One region of the Streptomyces sp. NBC_00461 genome, then DNA from elsewhere that is predicted to be linked to it. Evidence: riboswitches for the same ligand, from Rfam matches in the RefSeq annotation. Region 1 holds a riboswitch; the other holds the start of a gene.
The links. A riboswitch is a leader RNA that binds a small molecule or an ion and turns the genes downstream of it on or off. The one in region 1 is predicted to bind cobalamin.

Region 1 (7,577 bases):
AGTGCAGCACCGGCGGAGCCCAGAACGCGTCCTTGCCGTGCATCAGCCGCAGCGCGCCCGCCAACTCCCGTGCGGCGGCCTGGGCGTCGCGCTCGTGCGGACCGTCCGCCTTGTTGACGGCGATCACGTCGGCCAGCTCCAGGACGCCCTTCTTGATGCCCTGCAGCTGGTCACCCGTGCGGGCCAGCGTCAGCAGCAGGAACGAGTCGACCATGTTCGCGACGGCGGTCTCCGACTGGCCGACGCCGACGGTCTCCACCAGCACCACGTCGTAACCCGCCGCCTCCATCACCACGATCGACTCACGGGTCGCCTTGGCGACCCCGCCGAGCGTGCCCGCGGTGGGGGAGGGCCGTACGAAGGCGGAAGGGTCGACGGCCAGGCGTTCCATGCGCGTCTTGTCGCCCAGGATCGAGCCGCCCGTACGGCTGGAGGACGGGTCCACGGCGAGCACGGCCACCCGGTGTCCGAGCGAGGTCAGCATCGTGCCGAATGCGTCGATGAACGTCGACTTGCCCACGCCCGGGACACCACTGACGCCGATCCGCCGGGCCCGGCCGCTGTGTGGAAGCAGTGCGGTCAGCAACTCCTGGGCCAGCACCCGGTGTTGGGGCCGGGTGGACTCGACGAGCGTGATGGCGCGCGCGATGATCGCCCGCTTCCCGACGAGGACTCCCTTCACATAGGCGTCGACATCGATCACAAGTCGTGCCCGAGGCCGGTCGCGAGCCGCTGCACCAGGTCGTGGGCCGCGTCCGGGATCACCGTCCCGGGCGGGAACACGGCCGCCGCACCCATGTCCAGCAGGATCGGCACATCCTGCGGCGGGATCACACCGCCCACCACGATCATGATGTCCTCGCGGCCCTCCTCGGCGAGCTGCTCGCGCAGTGCCGGTACGAGGGTGAGGTGACCGGCGGCCAGGGACGAGACACCGACGATGTGCACGTCCGCCTCGACGGCCTGGCGGGCGACCTCGGCCGGGGTCTGGAACAGCGGGCCGACGTCGACGTCGAAGCCGAGGTCGGCGAACGCGGTGGCGATCACCTTCTGGCCGCGGTCGTGGCCGTCCTGGCCCATCTTGGCGACCAGGATGCGAGGGCGGCGGCCCTCGGCCTCCTCGAAGGAGGACACGAGCGTGCGGGTGCGGTCCACGGACGGGGACTCGCCTGCTTCGTTGCGGTACACGCCGGAGATCGTACGGATCTGTCCCGCGTGCCGCCCGTACACCTTCTCCAGGGCGTCGGAGATCTCACCGACCGTGGCCTTCGCGCGGGCCGCGTTCACGGCCAGCTCCAGCAGGTTGCCCTCGCTGCCGGCGGCCCGGGTGAGCGCGTCGAGCGCGTCCTGGCACACCCGCTCGTCCCGCTCCGCCCGCAGCCGCCGCAACTTCTCGATCTGCTGGGTGCGCACGGAGGAGTTGTCGACCTTGAGGACGTCGATCGCCTCGTCGCTGTCGACGCGGTACTTGTTGACGCCGATGACCGGCTGGCGTCCGGAGTCGATCCGGGCCTGAGTGCGGGCCGCGGCCTCCTCGATGCGCAGCTTGGGGATGCCGGCGTCGATCGCCTTGGCCATGCCGCCCGCCGCCTCCACCTCCTGGATGTGCTGCCAGGCGCGGCGCGCGAGGTCGTAGGTCAGCTTCTCGACGTAGGCGCTGCCGCCCCACGGGTCGATGACCCGGGTCGTGCCGGACTCCTGCTGGATCAGCAGCTGGGTGTTGCGAGCGATGCGCGCGGAGAAGTCGGTGGGCAGCGCCAGTGCCTCGTCGAGGGCGTTGGTGTGCAGCGACTGCGTGTGGCCCTGCGTCGCGGCCATCGCCTCGACGCAGGTACGCGTGACGTTGTTGAACACGTCCTGCGCGGTCAGCGACCAGCCGGAGGTCTGCGAATGGGTGCGCAGCGAAAGGGACTTGGCGCTCTGCGGGTCGAACTGCTTCACCAGCTTCGCCCACAGCAGCCGGGCCGCCCGCAGCTTGGCGATCTCCATGAAGAAGTTCATGCCGATCGCCCAGAAGAACGAGAGTCGGGGAGCGAACGCGTCCACGTCCAGGCCGGCCTCACGGCCCGCGCGGATGTACTCCACGCCGTCCGCGAGCGTGTACGCCAGCTCCAAGTCGGCTGTCGCACCCGCCTCTTGGATGTGATAGCCGGAGATGGAGATGGAGTTGTATCGGGGCATCCGCTGGGAGGTGAAGGCGAAGATGTCGGAGATGATCCGCATCGACGGCTTCGGCGGGTAGATGTAGGTGTTGCGGACCATGAACTCCTTGAGGATGTCGTTCTGGATGGTCCCGGCCAACTTCTCGGGCGCGACGCCCTGTTCCTCCGCCGCCACGATGTACAGCGCCAGCACCGGCAGCACGGCACCGTTCATCGTCATCGACACGGTCATCTTGTCCAGCGGGATGCCGTCGAACAGCTGCCGCATGTCGTAGATGGAGTCGATGGCCACACCCGCCATGCCGACGTCACCGGTCACGCGCGGGTGGTCGCTGTCGTAACCCCGGTGCGTGGGAAGGTCGAAGGCGATCGACAGGCCCTTCTGGCCGGCCGCGAGGTTGCGGCGGTAGAAGGCGTTGGACTCCTCGGCGGTGGAGAAGCCCGCGTACTGGCGGATCGTCCAGGGCTGGTTGACGTACATCGTCGGGTACGGGCCGCGCAGGTACGGCGCGACGCCCGGGTACGTCTCCAGGAAGTCCAGGCCCTCCAGGTCACGGCCGGTGTAGAGCGGCTTGACCGCGATGCCCTCCGGCGTCTCCCAGACGGGCTCGGCCCCCTGCGTGGCGTTCTTCACGGCCGTACGCCACTCGTCGGCGCCGCCGTCGGTGGTCGGGGTCCCCAGCTCGATGCCGGTGAAGTCGGGGATTCCCATCAGGACACTCCCATGCGGTCGAGGGTGGCGGTGAGCACGGCGACGGCGTCGCAGCCCGCGAAGACGTAGGAGTCCACGTCGGTGTACTGCCCGGGCCGGCCGGCGAGGAACACGTGCCGTGCGCCCGCCGCCCTGAGGGTCTGTACGACGCCCTCGGCCTGTTCCTCGTACAGCGCGTCGCTGGAGCACAGGCAGACCTCGGTGGCGCCGCTGTCCTCGAACGTGCCCTCGGTGACGGGCTCGACACCGCCGGCCTGGAAGAGGTTGGCGGCGAAGGTCGTGCGCGCGGTGTGGGCGGCGGCGGGGCCGATGGTGGCCAGGAAGAGACGCGGCCGGGATCCGGTCGCCGCGAGGTGGGCGTCGGAGCGGGCGCGCAGGGCCTCGTACGCCTCGTCGCGCCGCACGCGCGGCAGGCCACCGGAGGATGACGGGGGCGCGGGGGCGCGCTCCACGGGCTTCTCGCCGAGGTGCGGGAACTCGCTGACGCCGGTGATGGGTTCGCGGCGCCTGGCGAGCTTCGCGCTGCGCGCCTCCCACGTGGCCGCCAGGTCCGCACCGAGCCGGCCCGAGCGCAGGGCGGCCGCCTGGCCGCCGAGTCCCTCGATGTGGCGGAAGAACTCCCAGCCCGCGTGGGCGAGTTCGTCGGTGAGCCGCTCCACGTACCAGGAGCCGCCCGCCGGGTCGATCACCCGGGACAGATGCGATTCCTCGACCAGGATCGTCGAGGTGTTGCGCGCGATGCGGCGCGCGAAGGCGTCCGGCAGACCGAGTGCGTGGTCGAAGGGGAGCACGGTGACGGCGTCGGCGCCGCCGACTCCGGCGGCCAGCGTGGCGATCGTCGCGCGCAGCATGTTCACCCAGGGGTCGCGGCGCGTCATCATCACCGGCGAGGTCACCACGTGCTGCAGCTGCGCGCCGGCGCCCGGCGCCCCGCACACCTCGGCCACCCGCGCCCACAGCCGGCGCGCCGCCCGCAGCTTGGCGATGGTCAGGAACTGGTCGGCCGTCGCCGCGTAGCGGAACTCCAGCTGCGCGCAGGCCTGTTCGACGCTCAGCCCCGCCTCGGTCAGCTCACGCAGATAGGCGACACCACTCGCCAGTGAGGAGCCCAGCTCCTGCGCCGCCGAACCGCCCGCCTCGTGGTACGGCAGCGCGTCCACGGTCAGTGCCCGCAGCCCCGGGTACTCCTCGGCGCAGCGCAGGGCGAGGGAGGCCACCGGAGCGAAGTCCGACGCGCTGCCCGTACGAGCCTCGTGCCCCAGCGGATCGGCGCCCAGACTGCCGCGCACCGCCTCCTTGGCGACGCCCCGCTCCTCGTAGATCCGCAGCAACTCCCGTGCGGCGGGCTCGACTTCGCTGCCCGCGTCGAGAACGACAGGCGCCAGGTCGAGGTACACGCCGTCCAAGACCCGGCCGAGCGACGACACCGGGATGCCGCCCTCGCTCTCGCCCAGGACCAGCCAGAGCGAGGTGACGCCGTTCTCCAGGTCCGTGAGTGCCGCGCCGTTGTCGGCGACCGTGTGCCGCTGGCGTACGTCCCAGCCGCCGGCGGTGTTCCCCTCGGCGCGGCTCGCGCGCACGAACGGCGCGAAGCCGGGGAGACCCGGGTCGGGTGCGGCATCGAGCGCGGTGTAGAGGGGGCGGGTGCGCAGCCCGTCCTCCAGCGCGGTGGACAGGGCGTCTTCCGCCGCCGCGCCGGAGACTTCCTTGCCCGACTTGCGCAGGACGCCGGCCACCAGGCCGTGCCACTGTTCAAGGTTCGCGTCAGGGAACTCGGCGGCCAGCGTGAGCCCGTCGTCAGGCAGGACCGTCATGCTCGGATGCTAGGACAGATCGACAAAGGAGCAGCAGAGGGCACGGCTGTGACCTTGCCCTCCATCACATTGTGACCCCGGTCTCTCACCCCCCGACCTTGATCCTCCGGTGGGGTCACGACGGACATCATCCAGGTCATGCGCCCTTGGCCATGTTCCCGTCAGACGGTACTGTCACGGGGTTGTTGACGACGACAGAGCGGAAGCCGGTGAGAGTCCGGCACGGTCGCGCCACTGTGAACGGGACGGCCCCCCGTACGGGCGGAACGCCTCGCGAGTCAGACCCGCAGCTGTCGTCATGTGCACCACTGAGATGGGACGCGTACTCCCGAGGAGGTTCTGCCATGGCGCAGACCGTCGCCCAGCCGACACCCGCCACCCCTGTCGTACCCGCCAAGCTGCCGCTGAACGCGATAGCCCCCTGGGCGGTCTTCTTCGGCGTCCTGATGCTGGTCCTGCTCTATTTCGTCGGCGCCGAGCAGGGCGCCACCTCCGTCGTCTCCGGCGAAGGCGTACACGAGTGGGTGCACGACGCCCGTCACCTCCTCGGCTTCCCCTGCCACTGACGGAGACACCGCACAATGGGGGCAGGCAACTCCCGTACCCCACTGAGTGGTTGAACCACCCACCGCCTTGAGGGCCCCCGGACCATCGGGGGCCCTTTGGCGTCTTCCCGGCACCCCTGTCCGCGTCAGTGTCCGCCCTCGGGCTCCCGCGCTCCGAGCGTCTGCCCCAGCCGCAGGTTCCAGCGCCCCGAGCGTCCACTGATCTCGGTCGCCGTCAGGGGAGGCACATCGAGCCGCCAGAACGTGGCCTCATGCGCCGCGAGGACCCTCACCACCGTGGCCCGCACGATCTCCGGCTCCACCACGACGAGCGTGCGGCCGTCGGTCTGCGCGGTCGCCTCCAGCCACCGGCCGACGCGTTCGCAGAGGGCCCGCACGGACTCCCCGCCGTGCGGCGCCGCGGCAGGGTCCGCCAGCCAGTGGGCCACCTGGTCCGGTTCTTCGGCACTGACCTCGCCGAGCGTCCGGCCCCGCCAGCGGCCCATGTCCATGCCGCCCAGCTCGGGCGCCTCCACGGCGACGAGACCGAGGGCCGAGGCCGTCTCCCGGCAGCGCACCGTGGGGGAGACCAGGACCCGGTCGGCCGCGGACAGCGTGCCGGCGGCCGACCGGGCGCGAGCTGCGCCACCGGCGTCGAGCGGACTGCCGTCGTCGAACCGGGCCTCCCGCACGGATCGGTTCATGGCGGGTGAGACGAAGGTGACGCGGCTGGTCACGCCGTGACTCCTGTTCTGCCTGTTTGACTACTGCGGGGCGACGGACGGCGGACGGCGGGGCGACGGGGCGCCCGTAGGGCACCCCGGTGATCACGCGGAGCGGGAGAGCTGTGCGCGTACCCACTCAGGATCGGGATTGGTGTGCGGCCGGCCCGCCACGACGACGGTCGGCACGGTCTCGTTGCCGTCGTTGGCCGCCCTCACCGCTGTCGCCCCGGCCGGGTCCCGCCAGATGTCGACCCAGTGCAACTGGCGGGCGCTTCGGCCCAACCGGAGGCGCAGGCGGATGCAGTACGTGCAGCCAGGCCGCCAGAAGACGACCGGCCGGCCGTCGACCGCGCTGCGGCGTTGTGCCTCCATCGCACCGACCGACTTCGGGAAGATCAGCGGTGAGTTGATACCCGCGAACAGCACAAACACGACCAGGAGCGCCGCGGCTGCGGTCGGGGCCCCCGCGACGAGCAGAGCAGCCGCAACGAACGAGCCGCAGAGCACGAACAGCATCGGGAGGATCCAAGCGCGCGTCATGAGGACAAGGCTATCGACGAGCCGACACCCGGCGAACGCCGGCCGATCTTCCGGACGGTCACCGGGTGAATCACTTGAGGCGTCGTTCACCGGACCGTGTTCATGCGTGGCCCGAATCCGCCCGGAAGAGCGTGATGGTGAACAGGCTGCGCAGCAGCCGGTCGGCAACTGGGAGGAAAGCCCGGAATCGGAGGGGGAGTCGAGTGCGCAGTGCGTGGGGCGGGCGAGTGACGGAGGTGACCTCGATCGCTCGCAGCCCGTACCGCTCCAGGGAGCGTGGGTCGTCGCAGGCCCACGCCCAGCGGGCCTCCATGTTCTTCTTCACCGCCTGCTGGTGCTGCTTCTCCAGGAGGCTCCTGGGATACGTGTCGACGGCGACGAGCGCGCCAGGGAAGCCTCGCGCGATGCGCGTCAGCGCCTGCGCGGCCTCCTCCTCGGGGAGGTAGACGAGCACGCCCTCGGCGACGAAGAAGTAGGGCCCGGGACTCTCCTCGACCGTGCCCAGCCAGTCCTCGTCCAGGACCGAGGCGGCGATCATCCGGCGGCGCTCGGTGTCGGTGAAGAACCTCCGGCGCAGTTCGATCGTGTCCGGCAGGTCGAGGTCGATCCAGTGCACGGTGCCGTTGTCGACTCGCTCGAACCGGGTGTTGAGCCCTGTGCCGATCTCGACGACCGTCCCCGCCGGGTGCTCGGCCAGGAAGGCCCGCACCCACGTGCCGACGATCGCCGTACGCAGTACCGTGATCGCCGACCCCGGGCCGGGCCCGTACTTGTCACTCGCGTAGTCGATCGCGCCGATCATCTCGACGGCTTTCGGATCCCGCAGCAGCGGCCGCTTCCTGGCGGACTCCCGGGCCCGCGCGGCCAGCGGAATGAACAGCGTCTCCTGAACGGGGCCGAGCCGCACCCGGTGCTTGGGGCCGTTCGTGTCGCTCATGTCAGGCATGGTTCCCATGACAGCCCGCCGGGCGATGGAGCGGTCCGGGCAATGGGCGGTCTGGTCATCCGTGACGACCAGACCGCCACCACGGTCCCTAGGCGACGATGCCGCTGTCCTCGATGACGATCTTCTTGGCCGT
Region 2 (7,577 bases), 2.4 Mb from region 1:
AGCCGGTCTGACTGACCTGCTTGAAGCAGCCGTTGGCCTTGGTGCAGTCGGACAGACCGTACGTCGAGCGGTAAGTGGCCAGGTCGGAGGCGGCGTTGGGGTCGTTGTAGGCGTCGACCACGGCAACCGTCAGGCCCGAGCCGCCCGTTGAGGGGAGGTTGTAGGCGCTGTGCAGGTTGGCCGGGCTGAGGCCGGAGGGCGCGGCGGCGGCGAGTGCGGAGGCCAGCCGCTGCCTGATGTCGGTACGGCGCTGGGCGAAGCAGGACGCGTGTCCGGGGGCCGCGGTGGCGCACAGGTGCCGCGTCGGCACCTTCTGGCCCGCCTTACCGGTGGAGTGGAACGTCTGCCGGTCGGGGGAGGTGAGGGCCCTGGCGTTCTGGGTGGAGTGGGTGGAGTGGGAGGAGTGCGCGGCAGCGGGCACCGCGTGCGCGGGGGCCGCGACGAGTCCGGCGAGGCCGAGGGCGAGCGCGGGTATGGCGGCGGTCAGGAGTCTTCGCAGGCTCCGTCTGGGGCTACCGGTACGTGTCTGACGCATAGGGGTACTGCCTCCGTCGTTGGAGTGGGGTTCTCGACGCTGATGGCAGGCCTGTGACGCGCGTAGCGGCGGCGGGGCGCGATGCCGTCATGGGCATGACACTTTGAACGTCCCGCACGGAGGTGTGCGGGACATGACAGGACGGCCAGAAAGTAGCCGGGCGCGACGAGAGCAGAACAGATGCGTCAGCAGAACTTTGCCGCTCCATAGGAACACCATGGACGGCCGATGGAGGGCCTATGGACGCTCCATGGACGAGCCGCCGTGCGGCCACGGCAGCACGGTCAGTTCCGGCCACTGCCCTTGCCAGCGCACCGACTTGGCCTCGTATACGGAGCGCGGGGCGAGGACGGGGTTCGGCCGCAGGACGAGGTTGAAGAGGTTGGAGAGTCCGTGCGGCGCGTACACCCGCCACCGCCCGCCGGCCTCCAGCCGCACACCCAGGCAACAGGTCGTCGCGGCGAAACTGTCGATCGCCGCCTCGGTGCTCGGGTACGGCGGACAGGGCACCCCGAACTTGTCCTCGTACCAGAGATGCACCCGGGCCTCGTTCCGGATCTCGACCTCGGCCGGAAGGTCCGCGAAGACCTCCCGACCGGCCCTGATCACCGCGTCCTCGGCCTCCCAGGACAGGTCGCCGTCGTCGAAGTAGAAGACGTCGTAGTCCTTGATCCCGCCGGCCGGCGGTCTGCCCGTGACGACGTTCCAGACGGTCTGGAACAGGCATCCCGCGGTCAGGTACCACCCGGGCAGACCGAGCGACGCGGTCCGCGCCAGGACGTCCGTCAGTACGTCGTTGCGGGAGAGCACCGTGCGCAGGGATTCGAGTTGCTCGTCGAGAGGGAGACGGCTGATCACCCTCTCGATCTATCACAGTCGGGCGTCGTCAGAAGTCCTCGTCCAGGTCGACCGTGCCCTCCACCGCCACCTGGTAGGCCGACGCGCGGCGCTCGAAGAAGTTGGTCAGTTCCTGGACACCCTGCAACTCCATGAAGGAGAAGGGGTTTTCGGAGCCGTAGACCGGGGCGAAGCCGAGGCGGGTGAGGCGCTGGTCGGCGACGCATTCCAGGTACTGGCGCATCGAGTCGGTGTTCATGCCCGGCAGGCCCTCGCCGCACAGGTCGCGGGCGAACTGGAGTTCCGCCTCGACTGCCTCGCGCAGCATGTCCGTCACCTGCTGCTGGAGCTGGTCGTCGAAGAGGTCCGGCTCCTCCTTGCGGACCGTGTCGACCACGTCGAAGGCGAAGCTCATGTGCATCGTCTCGTCCCGGAACACCCAGTTGGTGCCGGTCGCCAGCCCGTGCAGCAGGCCACGGCTGCGGAACCAGTACACGTAGGCGAAGGCGCCGTAGAAGAACAGGCCCTCGATGCAGGCCGCGAAGCAGATCAGGTTGAGGAGGAAGCGGCGCCGGTCGGACCTGGACTCCAGTCGGTCCAGTTTGTCGACCGAGTCCATCCACTTGAAGCAGAAGCCGGCCTTCTCGCGGATGGAGGGGATGTTCTCCACCGCCGCGAAGGCCGCCGTGCGGTCTTCCGGGTCGGGGAGGTACGTGTCCAGAAGCGTCAGGTAGAACTGGACGTGCACTGCCTCCTCGAAGAGCTGGCGCGACAGGTACAGGCGCGCCTCCGGGGAGTTGATGTGCTTGTAGAGGGTCAGCACGAGGTTGTTCGCGACGATCGAGTCGCCCGTCGCGAAGAACGCCACCAGGCGGCCGATCAGGTGCTGCTCGGCGGGCGTGAGCTTCGCGAGGTCGGCCACGTCCGAGTGGAGGTCGACCTCCTCCACCGTCCAGGTGTTCTTGATGGCGTCCCGGTAGCGCTCGTAGAAGTCCGGGTAGCGCATGGGGCGCAGGGTCAGCTCGAAGCCCGGGTCGAGGAGCTGGGGGTTACGGGTGGGGCTGGTCACTGGCAGGCCTCGCAGGACTCGGGGTTCTCAAGGGAGCAGGCGACCGCATCGGGTTCGGCCGACTGCTGTACGGGGAGGGCGGCTCGGGCCGCGCGGGCGATCCTCGTCGCCGGGCGGGAGCGCAGGTAGTACGTCGTCTTCAGGCCCTGCTTCCAGGCGTACGCGTACATCGAGGAGAGCTTGCCGATGGTCGGCGTCTCCAGGAACAGGTTCAGGGACTGGGACTGGTCCAGGTACGGGGTGCGGGCCGCGGCCATGTCGATCAGGCCGCGCTGCGGGAGCTCCCACGCCGTGCGGTACAGCGCCCGCACCTCGTCCGGGATCCAGGCGAAGTCCTGCACCGAGCCGTTGGCCTCGCGCAGGGCCTCGCGGGTGCGGGCGTCCCAGACGCCGAGTTCCTTCAGGTCGTTCACCAGGTACGAGTTCACCTGCAGGAACTCGCCGGACAGCGTCTCGCGCTTGAAGAGGTTCGACACCTGCGGCTCGATGCACTCGTACACGCCCGCGATCGAGGCGATGGTGGCGGTGGGGGCGATCGCGAGGAGGAGGGAGTTGCGCAGGCCGACCTTCGCGATGCGCTCGCGCAGCGCCGCCCAGCGCTCCGGCCAGGCGTGTTGCGTGTCGTAGTGGTCGGGGTGCAGGACTCCCCTGGCCGTACGGGTCTTCTCCCAGGCCGGCACCGGGCCGTTGCGCTCGGCGAGGTCGGCGGAGGCCTCGTACGCGGCGAGCATGATGCGCTCGGCGATGCGGGTGGAGAGCCGGCGGGCCGCGGGCGAGTCGAAGGGCAGGCGCAGCTTGAAGAAGACGTCCTGCAGGCCCATGGCGCCGAGGCCGACGGGGCGCCAGCGCGCGTTCGACCGGCCGGCCTGCTCGGTGGGGTAGAAGTTGATGTCGACGACGCGGTCGAGGAAGGTGACGGCCGTGCGGACGGTCTCGTCGAGCCGTTCCCAGTCGATGTCCTGACCGGCCACGAACGCCGCCAGGTTCACCGAACCCAGGTTGCACACCGCCGTCTCGCCGTCGTCGGTGACCTCCAGGATCTCCGTGCAGAGGTTGGAGGAGTGGACGACGTGGCCCGGCTCGGCCGTCTGGTTGGCGGTGCGGTTGGAGGCGTCCTTGAAGGTCATCCAGCCGTTGCCGGTCTGGGCCAGGGTGCGCATCATGCGGCCGTAGAGTTCGCGGGCCGGGATGGTCCTGCGGGCGAGGCCCGCCGCCTCCGCCCTGCGGTACGCGGCATCGAACTCCGCACCCCACAGGTCGACCAGCTCGGGCACGTCGGCGGGGGAGAACAGGCTCCACGGCTCGTCGGCGTTCACCCGGCGCATGAACTCGTCGGGGATCCAGTGCGCCAGGTTCAGGTTGTGCGTACGGCGGGCGTCCTCACCGGTGTTGTCGCGCAGCTCCAGGAACTCCTCGATGTCGGAGTGCCAGGTCTCCAGGTAGACGGCGGCCGCGCCCTTGCGCCGGCCGCCCTGGTTCACGGCGGCCACCGAGGCGTCGAGGGTCTTGAGGAACGGGACGATGCCGTTGGAGTGCCCGTTGGTGCCGCGGATCAGTGAACCGCGGCTGCGGACACGGGAGTAGGCGAGGCCGATTCCGCCGGCGTGCTTGGAGAGGCGGGCGACCTGGTGGTAGCGGTCGTAGATGGAGTCCAGCTCGTCGAGCGGGGAGTCGAGGAGGTAGCAGGACGACATCTGGGGGTGCCGGGTGCCGGAGTTGAAGAGGGTGGGGGAGGAGGGGAGGTAGTCGAGGCGGCTCATCAGGCCGTAGAGCGCGGCGACTTCGTCCACCGGGCGGGGGCCCGTTTCCGAAGCGGACGGGGTGTCGTCGGCGAGACCGGCGGCGACACGCAGCATGAAGTGCTGGGGCGTCTCGATCACCCGGCGGGTGATCGGGTGCCGGAGCAGGTAACGGCTGTGGAGGGTGCGCAGGCCGAAGTAGCCGAAGCGGTCGTCCGCCTCGGGGTCCACGAGTGCGTCGAGGCGCGCGGCGTGCAGGCGGACGAACTCCGCCGTGCGGTCGGCGACGAGCCCTTCCCGGTGGCCCACTTCGACCGACTCGGTGAAGGTGGTGACGCCCTGCGAGGCGGCCTCGGCGGCGATGCTGATGGTGAGCAGACGCGCGGCCAGCCGCGAGTACACGGGGTCCTCCGAGATGAGCCCGGCGGCCGCCTCCGTGGCCAGCTCGCGCAGCTCCGCCTCGTCCGCCTGCGCCGAGCGGCCGCGCAGCGCGGCGGCGGCGACCCGGCCGGGGTCGGCTCCGGGGAGGCCGGCGGTCAGCTCGGTCAGGGTCCGCAGCAGTGCGGTTCCCGGGCCGTCCGTTGTCGCCGTTGTCGCGGACGGTGTCGCTGAAGCCGGTTCGGCTGGCGCGATGGTCACGTGGGGCTCTCCCTCGCTCGGCACGGGGCCTTGCGGAGGGCAGGGGGAAGCACGAGCGCGCACGGCGTCGCGTCCACCGGCCCATTCCACGAGGCCCGGACGTCTGAGCACCCGGACGGTTCGGCCGGGCGCACTGTCGGCAGGTCCTCGGACTGACGCCCATACGTGTGCGAACACGCATGAGTACACCGTTGCGGGACAGTTCCGGATTCGCACCGGATTCCCCTGCGACGACAGCGAGCATGAGCATACATCTTGTGCCGGGTGAGGACGGCACCCCCATATGTTGTGTCGCGGTGATTTCGGAGCGTGTCAGAGCGTCAACTCATAGGTGAGGAGTGTGAAGTCGTGGCCCGGGATCGGGTTCCAGTCGCGCCCGGGGGTGCGGACGAATCCGGCGCGTTCGTAGATGCGGTGGGCGGCATGCATGAGCGGCTGGGTGCACAGGACGATGCCGGTGCACTCCGCGGCTCTTGCCCGGTCGACACAGGCGCGTACGAGGGCTTCTCCCGCGCCTCGGCCGCGGGCTGCCCTGTCGACGGCCAGCATGCGTATCTCGGCCTCTCCCGGGCCGGCCAGGTCTGCCATGGGGCCGCCGGACGGGACGTAGGTGACGCCTCCGACCGGCCGGCCACCCAGGTCGGCGACCAGCACCTCGGCGGCGGCCGCTCGCTTGGCGACGTCCCTCAACTCGCCGACGCTCTCGCCGAAGGTGAGCAGGCCGTCCTGAAGGTAGGCCTGGGCGGTGATCTCGCCGATGGTCTCGTACTCTTCGGGCTCCGCCTGCCTGATCACGATGTCCATGGTCCCGAGTCTGCCGGACGGGTACGACAACGGGCCGCCGGATTACTCCGACGGCCCGCTGATCGCCGTAACCGCTAGTGGGACGTCCCCGCGGTCGCCGGAGGCAGTGCCACCTGGACGCCCGCGTCGCCCGCGTCCGCCGTGTAGTCCTCCGGCCTGGTCTCGTCGATGCCCTCCGGGGCCTTCACGGCCTTGAGGACGAAGGTCAGGACCACCGTCACCACCACGTTCAGGACGAACGCCGTCAGGCCGATGTAGCCGATCTCCCCGATGCCGGGGATCTCCTTGGCCGAGCCGCCGAAGTGCTTCTGCGTCGGCGAGGCGACGCCGTACGCGGCGAGGGTGCCGTAGACCATGCCGACCGCCCAGCCCGCGAGCAGCGCCCAGCGGTGGAACCAGCGGGTGAACAGACCGCCGACCAGGGCCGGGAAGGTCTGCAGGATCCAGATGCCGCCCAGGAGCTGGAAGTTGATCGCGACCGTCTTGTCCATGGTGAGGACGAAGACGAGCGCGCCCACCTTCACCAGCAGCGAGACCAGCTTGGAGACCTTGGTCTCCTGCGCGGGCGTCGCGTCCGGCTTGATGAAGTCCTTGTAGATGTTGCGGGTGAAGAGGTTCGCGGCCGCGATCGACATGATGGCCGCCGGGACGAGGGCGCCGATGCCGATCGCCGCGAAGGCCACGCCCGCGAACCAGTCGGGGAACATGTTCTCGAACAGCTGCGGGATCGCCAGCTGCCCGTTCGTGACCTTGACCCCCGCCGCGATCGCCATGAAGCCCAGCAGGGCGAGGAGGCCCAGCATCAGGGAGTACAGCGGCAGGATCGTGGTGTTGCGGCGGATCACGTTGCGGCTCTTCGAGGACAGCGTCGCCGTGATCGAGTGCGGGTACATGAAGAGCGCGAGCGCGGAGCCCAACGCCAGTGTGGCGTACGTCCATTGGCCCGGCTCGGCCGGCGCCAGCGCACCGCGCGGCTTGCCCGTCGCCGGGTTGGTCTGCGCGAACGCGTGACCCGCCTTCGCGAAGATGTCGTCGAAGCCGCCCAGCTTGATCGGGATGTAGATGATCGCCACCGCGATGACGAGGTAGATCAGCCCGTCCTTCACGAACGCGATCAGCGCGGGGGCCCGCAGACCCGAGGAGTACGTGTAGGCCGCCAGCACGCCGAACGCGATCAGCAGCGGCAGGTCCTTCACGAACCAGTTGGTGTTCTCGCCGCCGCCCACTCCCATCACGTCGAGGACGGCCTGGATGCCGACCAGTTGGAGCGCGATGTACGGCATGGTGGCCAGGATGCCGGTGACGGCGACCGCCAGCGACAGCCCCTTCGAGCCGAAGCGGCCGCGCACGAAGTCCGAGGTCGTCACGTACCCGTGCCGGTGCGAGACCGACCACAGGCGGGGCAGGAACGTGAAGATCAGCGGGTACACGAGGATGGTGTACGGCACCGCGAAGAAGCCGGCCGCGCCCGCCGCGTAGATCGCCGCCGGGACCGCCACGAAGGTGTAGGCGGTGTACAGGTCGCCGCCGAGCAGGAACCAGGTGACCCAGGTGCCGAACGACCGTCCGCCCAGGCCCCATTCGTCCAGGCTCTGCTCGTTCTCGGCCTTGCGCCAGCGGGCGGCCAGGAAGCCCATGGCCGTGACGGCCAGGAAGAAGAAGATGAAGACGCCGAGTGCGACGCCGTTCACGCCGTCGTTCATTCCGGCGCACCGCCCTTCTGTGAGGCGCGGGCGCGCTGGTCACGCTGCCACAGCTTGTACGCGGTCATGGTCAGCGCCGTGGAGATGACCACCCACAGCATCTGGTACCAGTAGAAGAACGGGATCCCGATGAACGCCGGGTCCGTCTTGGCGTAGGAGCCGACCCACAGCATCGCCACGAACGGTGCGATCAGGCAGAGGGCGATGACCACACGGACCGGTGTCACCATCGGTGGTCTCACTTCGGGCAC

Region 2: linked by a shared signal. The riboswitch ahead of OG870_RS30795 (ribonucleoside-diphosphate reductase subunit alpha) and the one ahead of OG870_RS41275 (CbtB domain-containing protein) in region 1 are both predicted to bind cobalamin.

The regions. Positions count from the first base shown of each region.
Region 1 is NZ_CP107902.1:8,906,624-8,914,200, forward strand. It holds gene meaB (methylmalonyl Co-A mutase-associated GTPase MeaB) at 1-703, opposite strand, end outside; gene scpA (methylmalonyl-CoA mutase) at 700-2,874, opposite strand; gene OG870_RS41270 (methylmalonyl-CoA mutase family protein) at 2,874-4,688, opposite strand; cobalamin riboswitch at 4,838-4,997, shown strand; gene OG870_RS41275 (CbtB domain-containing protein) at 5,033-5,254, shown strand; gene OG870_RS41280 (histidine phosphatase family protein) at 5,380-5,970, opposite strand; gene OG870_RS41285 (glutaredoxin domain-containing protein) at 6,061-6,498, opposite strand; gene OG870_RS41290 (class I SAM-dependent methyltransferase) at 6,599-7,435, opposite strand; gene OG870_RS41295 (peptidylprolyl isomerase) at 7,533-7,577, opposite strand, start outside.
Region 2 is NZ_CP107902.1:6,553,870-6,561,446, forward strand. It holds gene OG870_RS30780 (putative Ig domain-containing protein) at 1-535, opposite strand, end outside; gene OG870_RS30785 (nucleotidyltransferase family protein) at 773-1,393, opposite strand; gene OG870_RS30790 (ribonucleotide-diphosphate reductase subunit beta) at 1,422-2,378, opposite strand; gene OG870_RS30795 (ribonucleoside-diphosphate reductase subunit alpha) at 2,438-4,819, opposite strand; cobalamin riboswitch at 4,941-5,069, opposite strand; gene OG870_RS30800 (GNAT family N-acetyltransferase) at 5,132-5,623, opposite strand; gene mctP (monocarboxylate uptake permease MctP) at 5,698-7,326, opposite strand; gene OG870_RS30810 (DUF3311 domain-containing protein) at 7,323-7,577, opposite strand, start outside.